Regions from separate parts of the Pseudomonas sp. LB3P58 genome, predicted to be linked through region 1. Evidence: riboswitches for the same ligand, from Rfam matches in the RefSeq annotation. Region 1 holds a riboswitch; the other holds the start of a gene.
What was found. Region 1 has a riboswitch for cobalamin ahead of cobW (cobalamin biosynthesis protein CobW). Riboswitches for the same ligand answer to the same signal wherever they lie in the genome.
Positions count from the first base shown of each region.

Region 2: another riboswitch for cobalamin. It lies ahead of cobO (cob(I)yrinic acid a,c-diamide adenosyltransferase); the one in region 1 lies ahead of cobW (cobalamin biosynthesis protein CobW).

Region 1 covers NZ_JBUBVE010000001.1:2,212,163-2,215,567, forward strand. Annotated here, with positions in the region: gene ACYZTZ_RS10370 (CbtA family protein) at 1-585, opposite strand, end outside; gene ACYZTZ_RS10375 (CbtB domain-containing protein) at 597-800, opposite strand; cobalamin riboswitch at 922-1,150, opposite strand; cobalamin riboswitch at 1,327-1,539, shown strand; gene cobW (cobalamin biosynthesis protein CobW) at 1,638-2,699, shown strand; gene cobN (cobaltochelatase subunit CobN) at 2,703-3,405, shown strand, end outside.
Region 2 covers NZ_JBUBVE010000001.1:1,205,227-1,208,631, reverse strand. Annotated here, with positions in the region: gene ACYZTZ_RS05655 (cobyrinate a,c-diamide synthase) at 1-888, opposite strand, end outside; gene cobO (cob(I)yrinic acid a,c-diamide adenosyltransferase) at 885-1,496, opposite strand; cobalamin riboswitch at 1,578-1,812, opposite strand; gene ACYZTZ_RS05645 (hypothetical protein) at 1,967-2,551, shown strand; gene ACYZTZ_RS05640 (PQQ-dependent sugar dehydrogenase) at 2,620-3,405, shown strand, end outside.

The sequences.
Region 1 (3,405 bases):
TGGAGCCAGCATCGAGTGGACTTCCGGTTGTGGTGCGCCGATCACATGAGGAACAGCCAGGATTGCCACGCCGAGCACTTTCATTAGCCAGTGACGACTGAACACGATCAATGCGATGCCGACCGCGGTGGAGGCGGCCGTGCCGATCCACCAGATCTGCCGTTGCGCCAAATCAGCCGCAGCAGTGCCCGGCAGTTCAGGCGGTAGGCCGAGGGTCGGTGCCAGCACGAACGTCGCATAACCGGCCAGGCCCCAAAGCAGGCCTTGGGAGGTTTTGGTCGGCGCGCGCAAGGTGTAAAGACCGGCCAGCATCAGGGCGAAACCGACCGCTACCACCAGGTTGCCGCCGGTGGTGGACAGCACGCGCTGCCAGCCGTCTTCCGGTTCCCAGGCTTCAGCATCGTGGGTGTGAGCGGCGACAGCACCTGCGGCGTGTTCGTGAACTTCAACAGCGGCGGGCTCGGATTTTTCGAACGTCTCGGCCTGCAGAATCAGCGGGGCCACCCAGAAGCTTTGCAGCAGGGTCAGCAGTAGGGCGGCCAGCAGCCCGGTGAACCCTGCGGTTTGCGCAATACGCTTGATCATGTCAGCAGGTCTCAATGGCACGGGAATGCAGAGCTGTGGCGGGTATCGTGAGCGGCGTTGTGCACCGCTTCGATGTGCGAGAAACCGGCGAAATACACAAGGCACGCACCCAGGATCGACGCACACACGGCGGCGGTCAGGCGTTGAGTCAGGGTATTGGTGGTGCTGGCGGTGCTTTTATCGGTGTTGCTGCCGGTGCTGCTGATGATCGACATGGCGCTTCCCTCTGGTCTGTCAGCGGGTGATTTAGAGCGCATGGAAGACCCCTGCGAATCGGGATCGCAGAGGTTCAAACAGCGCCCGCCCACCGCGGGTTTGTTATTCAGTGATCGTAATGGTCACTTTGTGTTGCGGGCCGGTCTCCGGGCTCACGAGGGGCACTGGCTTTCGCCTTGACCTGCAAGCATCACCTTCCCATGCCGAACTGCTGGCACAGTGGATCTGACGCTTCGCTCGCTTACCGTTGCGGGGGCAGCACCGGACTGACATGACTTTAGAGTAAAGCACATGATTCACCGGTTTCCCGTTTCACCCTGTGAAGGGCACCCGTAACAAGGCGTGTAGGAGAGCATGGGCGGGGGTTGGGCGTCAATTGGCAAGGGTTCTCAACTTGGGGCCGAGGCGACTTCATCGCGAGCAGGCTCGCTCCCACAGTTGATCGCATTCCAATGTGGGAGCGAGCCTGCTCGCGATGGGGCCAGTGAGAGCGCCACAAGACATTGACCCGCCCCCACACGATGCGTAGCCTTGCGCTTTCGAGGTTCTTCGGCGTCTGCCGAAGCTAAGAAGGGAACGCGGTCGATGCCGCGGCTGCCCCCGCAACTGTGAACGGTGATGTTCGCTGCCACGCCACTGCAAACCCTGTGCAAAGGGTTCGCGGGAAGGCGCAGCCAACGCCAGTCGAACGATTGGCACACCGTCAGCCAGGAGACCTGCCTCGAAACGAATTCTCACTACAACCGGGCGGGGTGATCCGGTGGCGAAATCTTCCGCGCGCCTATGCAGCAGCGGTCGTCGTCCCGTATGCCCGCCACCTTGCCAAAGGGCATCCGATGAAAACACTGGCCAAACTCCCCGTCACCATCGTTACCGGCTTCCTCGGCTCGGGCAAAACCACCTTGCTGCGGCACATGCTCGACAACGCTCAGGGCCGCCGCATTGCGGTGATCGTCAACGAGTTCGGCGAGCTGGGCATCGACGGCGAAATCCTCAAGCAGTGCTCCATCGGTTGCACTGAAGAAGAAGCCAACGGCCGCGTCTACGAACTGGCCAACGGCTGCCTGTGCTGCACCGTTCAGGAAGAATTCTTCCCGGTGATGCGCGAATTGGTCGCCCGTCGCGGCGACCTCGACCACATCCTGATCGAAACCTCGGGTCTTGCCCTGCCAAAACCTCTGGTGCAAGCCTTCCAGTGGCCGGAAATCCGCAGCGCCTGCACCGTTGACGCGGTCATCACCGTGGTCGACAGCCCAGCGGTCGCCGCCGGCACTTTCGCGGCTTTCCCGGACCAGGTCGATGCCCAGCGCAAACTCGACCCGAACCTGGACCACGAATCGCCGCTGCACGAGCTGTTCGCCGACCAACTGGCCAGCGCCGACCTGGTGATCCTCAACAAGGCCGACCTGATCAGCCCTGAAGACCTGGCCCGTGTGCGCCTGGAAGTCGCTGAAGAACTGCCGCCAGCGGTGAAAGTCATCGAAGCCAGCAGCGGTCGCGTGCCACTGGACGTGCTGATCGGCCTCGGCGCCGGCTCCGAAGAACACATCGACAGCCGTCACAGCCATCACGATCACCACCATGAAGGCGAAGATGATCACGACCACGATGCCTTCGACTCCATCTCCATCGAATTGCCGCAAGCCGACGAAAGCCTGCTGCTGGACGCGTTGACTCAACTGGTGGTCCAACACGGCATCCTGCGCGTCAAAGGTTTCGCGGCGATCCCGAACAAACCAATGCGCCTGCTGATCCAGGGCGTGGGCACACGTTTCGACAAGCACTTCGACCGTCAGTGGGGCGCCGACGAAGCGCGCACCACGCGTCTGGTGTTGATCGGTCAGGAGCTGGACGCCACTCTGCTTGAAGCGCAATTGCGCGCTGCGCTCAGCGTTTAAGCCATGCACCTGCTCAGGACCCAGCCCGGCGGTTTCGTGTCGGATGACAACATTGCCGACCTTGGACAAACCCCCGCCGAGCTGGTGATCCTGTGCAGCGGCGACTCCAGCCTCGCGCTGCTCGCCGAAGCCGCGCAGCAACTGCCCGACGACTACCCGAGTGTGCGCCTGGCCAACCCGATGCAGGTGCAGAATCACGCCTCGGTCGATCTCTACTTCGACGAAGTGCTGCGCCACGCCAAGGTGATTCTGATTTCGCTGCACGGCGGCATCGCCTATTGGCGGTACGGCGTCGAGCAACTGGTGCAACTGTCGGAGCGCGGCGTGCAGCTGATTCTGGTGCCAGGCGATGATCGCCCGGACCCGGAACTCAGCGAGCTGAGCACGGTGGGCGCGGAAGACCGCGACCGGCTCTGGCAGTTTCTGCGTCAGGGTGGCATGAACAATGCTCTGGATTTTTTTCGCTGCCTTGCCAATCGCTGGCTGGACCGCGACTACGCCTGGGCCGAACCGCAAACCCTGCCGCGCACAGCGATTTACCACCCGCACAAAAGCCCCGCTGAACTGAAGGATTGGCAAGCCGACTGGCAGGCCGATCAACCGGTGGCGGCGGTGCTGTTCTACCGCTCGCATTTGCAGGCGGCCAATACAGGCTTCATCGATGTTTTCTGCCAGCGTTTGCAGGCGGCAGGGTTGAACCCGTTGC
Region 2 (3,405 bases), 1.0 Mb from region 1:
CACATGGTGCAATTCGGGATAACCGCCCGGCAGATAGAGGCTGTCTGCCTCCGGCAATTGCGTGTCACGGATCGGCGAGAAAAACAGCAACTCGGCGCCCATGGCCCGCAGCAAATCCAGGCTCGCGCCGTAGGTGAAGGCAAACGCTTCGTCACGGGCCACAGCGATACGCACGCCGGCCAGCAACGGTTCTGCAGCGATCACATCAGGCGCGGCGAATTCCACCGCCGGTGGCAGCGCGACTTCGCAGCTGCTGGCCAGCGCATCGGCCGCCGCATCGAGGCGCAGGTCGAGATCGTTCAACTCACTGGCCTGAACCAGACCGAGATGCCGACTCGGCAATTCGATCCCGGTTTCCCGGGACAAGGCACCGTACCAGCGCAAACCTTCAGTGAGGCTGCCTTCCAGTAATTGCGCGTGACGCAGGGTGCCGACGCGGTTGGCCAGCACACCGGCAAACGGCAAGTCCGGCTGATAACGCGCTAGCCCCAGGGCCAGTGCGCCAAAGGTCTGCGCCATGGCGGTACCGTCGATCACGCCGAGCACCGGCACACCGAAGTGTCGCGCCAGATCAGCACTGGATGGCGTACCGTCGAACAACCCCATGACGCCTTCGATGAGGATCAGATCGGCTTCGCCGGCGGCTTCCCACAACAGTCGACGACTTTCCTGCTCGCCGACCATCCACATGTCCAGTTGATACACCGGCGCACCGCTGGCGCGCTCGAGAATCATCGGATCGAGGAAGTCCGGGCCGCATTTGAACACGCGTACCTTGCGCCCCTGATTGCGATGCAAACGGGCCAGCGCAGCGGTGACGGTGGTCTTGCCCTGACCGGAGGCCGGCGCGGCAATCAATACCGCCGGGCAATGACGTGGTTGACTCACAATTCGACGCCTTTTTGCGCTTTGATCCCGGCCTGGAACGCGTGCTTGATCACGCCCATTTCGGTGACGGTGTCAGCCAGTTCAATCATCTCCGGCTTGGCGCCGCGACCGGTGACCACCACGTGCTGCATCGGCGGACGGGCCTGCAAGTCGCTGAGCACTTGATCGAGATCCAGATAACCGTGCTTGAGCGCAATGTTCAATTCATCCAGCACCACCAGGCCGATCGACGGATCACGCAGCAATTCTCGGGACACCGCCCATGCGGCTTCAGCGGCGGCGATGTCACGCTGGCGATCCTGGGTTTCCCAGGTGAAGCCCTCGCCCATCACATGAAAACGCACCTGTTCCGGGAAGCGCCGGAAGAACAGTTCTTCGCCGGTGCTGCTGCGCCCTTTAATGAACTGCACCACGCCACACTGCATGCCGTGGCCCATGGACCGGGCGAGCATGCCGAAAGCCGAGCTGCTTTTGCCTTTGCCGTTGCCGGTCAGCACCAGCAGCAGGCCACATTCATTCGGGGAATTGGCGATGCGTTCGTCGATCACGGCTTTTTTGCGCAGCATGCGCGCCAGATGACGTTCGTCACGATCGGGGGTATCAGTCATGGGGGAGCTCTCCGTTGAGGCTGGATAACGGCGGGCAGGCACAAGAATAGACGGCAAGAAGCCTGGCATCGCCCACCGTGATGCCGCTGGATGGATCAGGCCGGTCTCCGGGCTCATGAGCGGCATTTTGCCTGACTGCGCGCCTTCCCATGTCGACAGTCGACACAGTGGCTCAAGGCGCAGTCTTCACTCATTTACCGTTGCGGGGGCAGCGCCGGGATCATGGCTCTTCGTCGCTTGAAGAGAGTCACTCACCGGCTTCCCTGTTTCACTCTGTCGACCAAGGTCACAGAGCACCTGAAACAAGCCGCGAAGGTTAGAGGGTTGGGGATGGAGCGTCAATTGAAGACGGGCGACCTGCGAGCGATTAACTGCCGTCGATCAATTATCTGACGCCAATCTTGTGCCACACTCTCAGCAGTGATATCAAAGAGCCACAACCTCACAACACAATAACAAGGGTGAGCCACATGCAAGGCATGATCATCAGCAATCCGAAGCTGGAATTCCTGCGCCCGGTGCTGGAACGCTGGTTTGACTGTATCGACCGCTACAACGCCGTGCGCGGCGATAACGACACGCCTTACTGGTTCGACGAAAAAGCCAACCTGAGCCTGCTGTCCGCCGCGGCCTGGATGGCGGAAATGGTCACGCTGCAACAAACACCGACCCGTAAACAGACCGAAGAAGGCGAACGCAATGGCCGCGCCGATCTGTTTATCGCGACCAGCGAAGAACGCGCTTACCTTCAGGCGACCCAGCGCTGGCCCCGCGTCAACAGCCTGAACCTGACGCAATCATTGCAGGACATCACCAGCGACGCCAAGCGCATCAGCTACGCCAGCGACCTGAAACTCGGCTGCCTGTTCGTCGCCCCGCAAAAAGCCCAACAAAGCGCCACCCCGGAAGAACTCCAGGACATGCTCGACGACCTGCAAAAGGAACACACCTGCGCGGTGGCCTGGTATTTCCCCTATGCCTATCGCAAGTTGCGCAACGAAGCCGGCAACTATCACCCCGGCATTGCCGTGCTGTTCAAGGAAGCCCGCGGCTGACCGGTTGAACCATCGCGCACCCGCGCTTCTCTATTGATTAGGTCAATGCATTCATAGGGAAGATCAGCATGCGCAAGCCCCCGCTCGCTCTCGTCATCGTGCTCGCCGGAGGGCTTGCGGCCTGTGGTGAAACCGCCAGGCTGCAAGTCACCGACGGCTACGGCCCGTCACCCAAGCTGCCAGAACCGAATAAAACCCTGATCCCGACGGTGAACATCGCCCCGGCGATCGGCTGGCCGGACGGCACGAAACCCATCGCCGCGACAGGGACTCAGGTGGCGGCTTTTGCTGAAGGTCTCGATCACCCGCGCTGGCTCTATGTGTTGCCCAACGGCGACGTGCTGGTCGCCGAAACCAACGCACCACCCAAACCCGATGACGGCAAAGGCATTCGTGGTTGGGTGATGGGCAAAGTCATGGGCCGTGCCGGCGCCAAAGTACCGAGCCCGAACCGCATCACGCTGCTGCGGGACAAGGACCACGACGGCATCGCCGAAACCCGCACGGTGTTTCTGGAAAACCTCAACTCGCCCTTCGGTATGACCTTGGTCGGCAATGACCTGTACGTCGCCGACACGGACCGCCTGCTGCGCTTTCACTATGAAAACGGCGAGACGGCGATCAAGTCGCAGCCGATGAAGGTGATCGACCTGCCGGGCGGTACGCTGAATCACCACTGGACCAAAAACGTCATCGCCAGCAAGGACGGTAGCAAGCTATACGTCACCGTGGGCTCCAACAGCAACGTTGCGGAAAACGGCATGGACAAGGAAGAAGGTCGCGCGGCGATCTGGGAAGTGGATCGTGCCACCGGAAATCATCGAATCTTCGCCTCGGGGATTCGTAATCCAAAC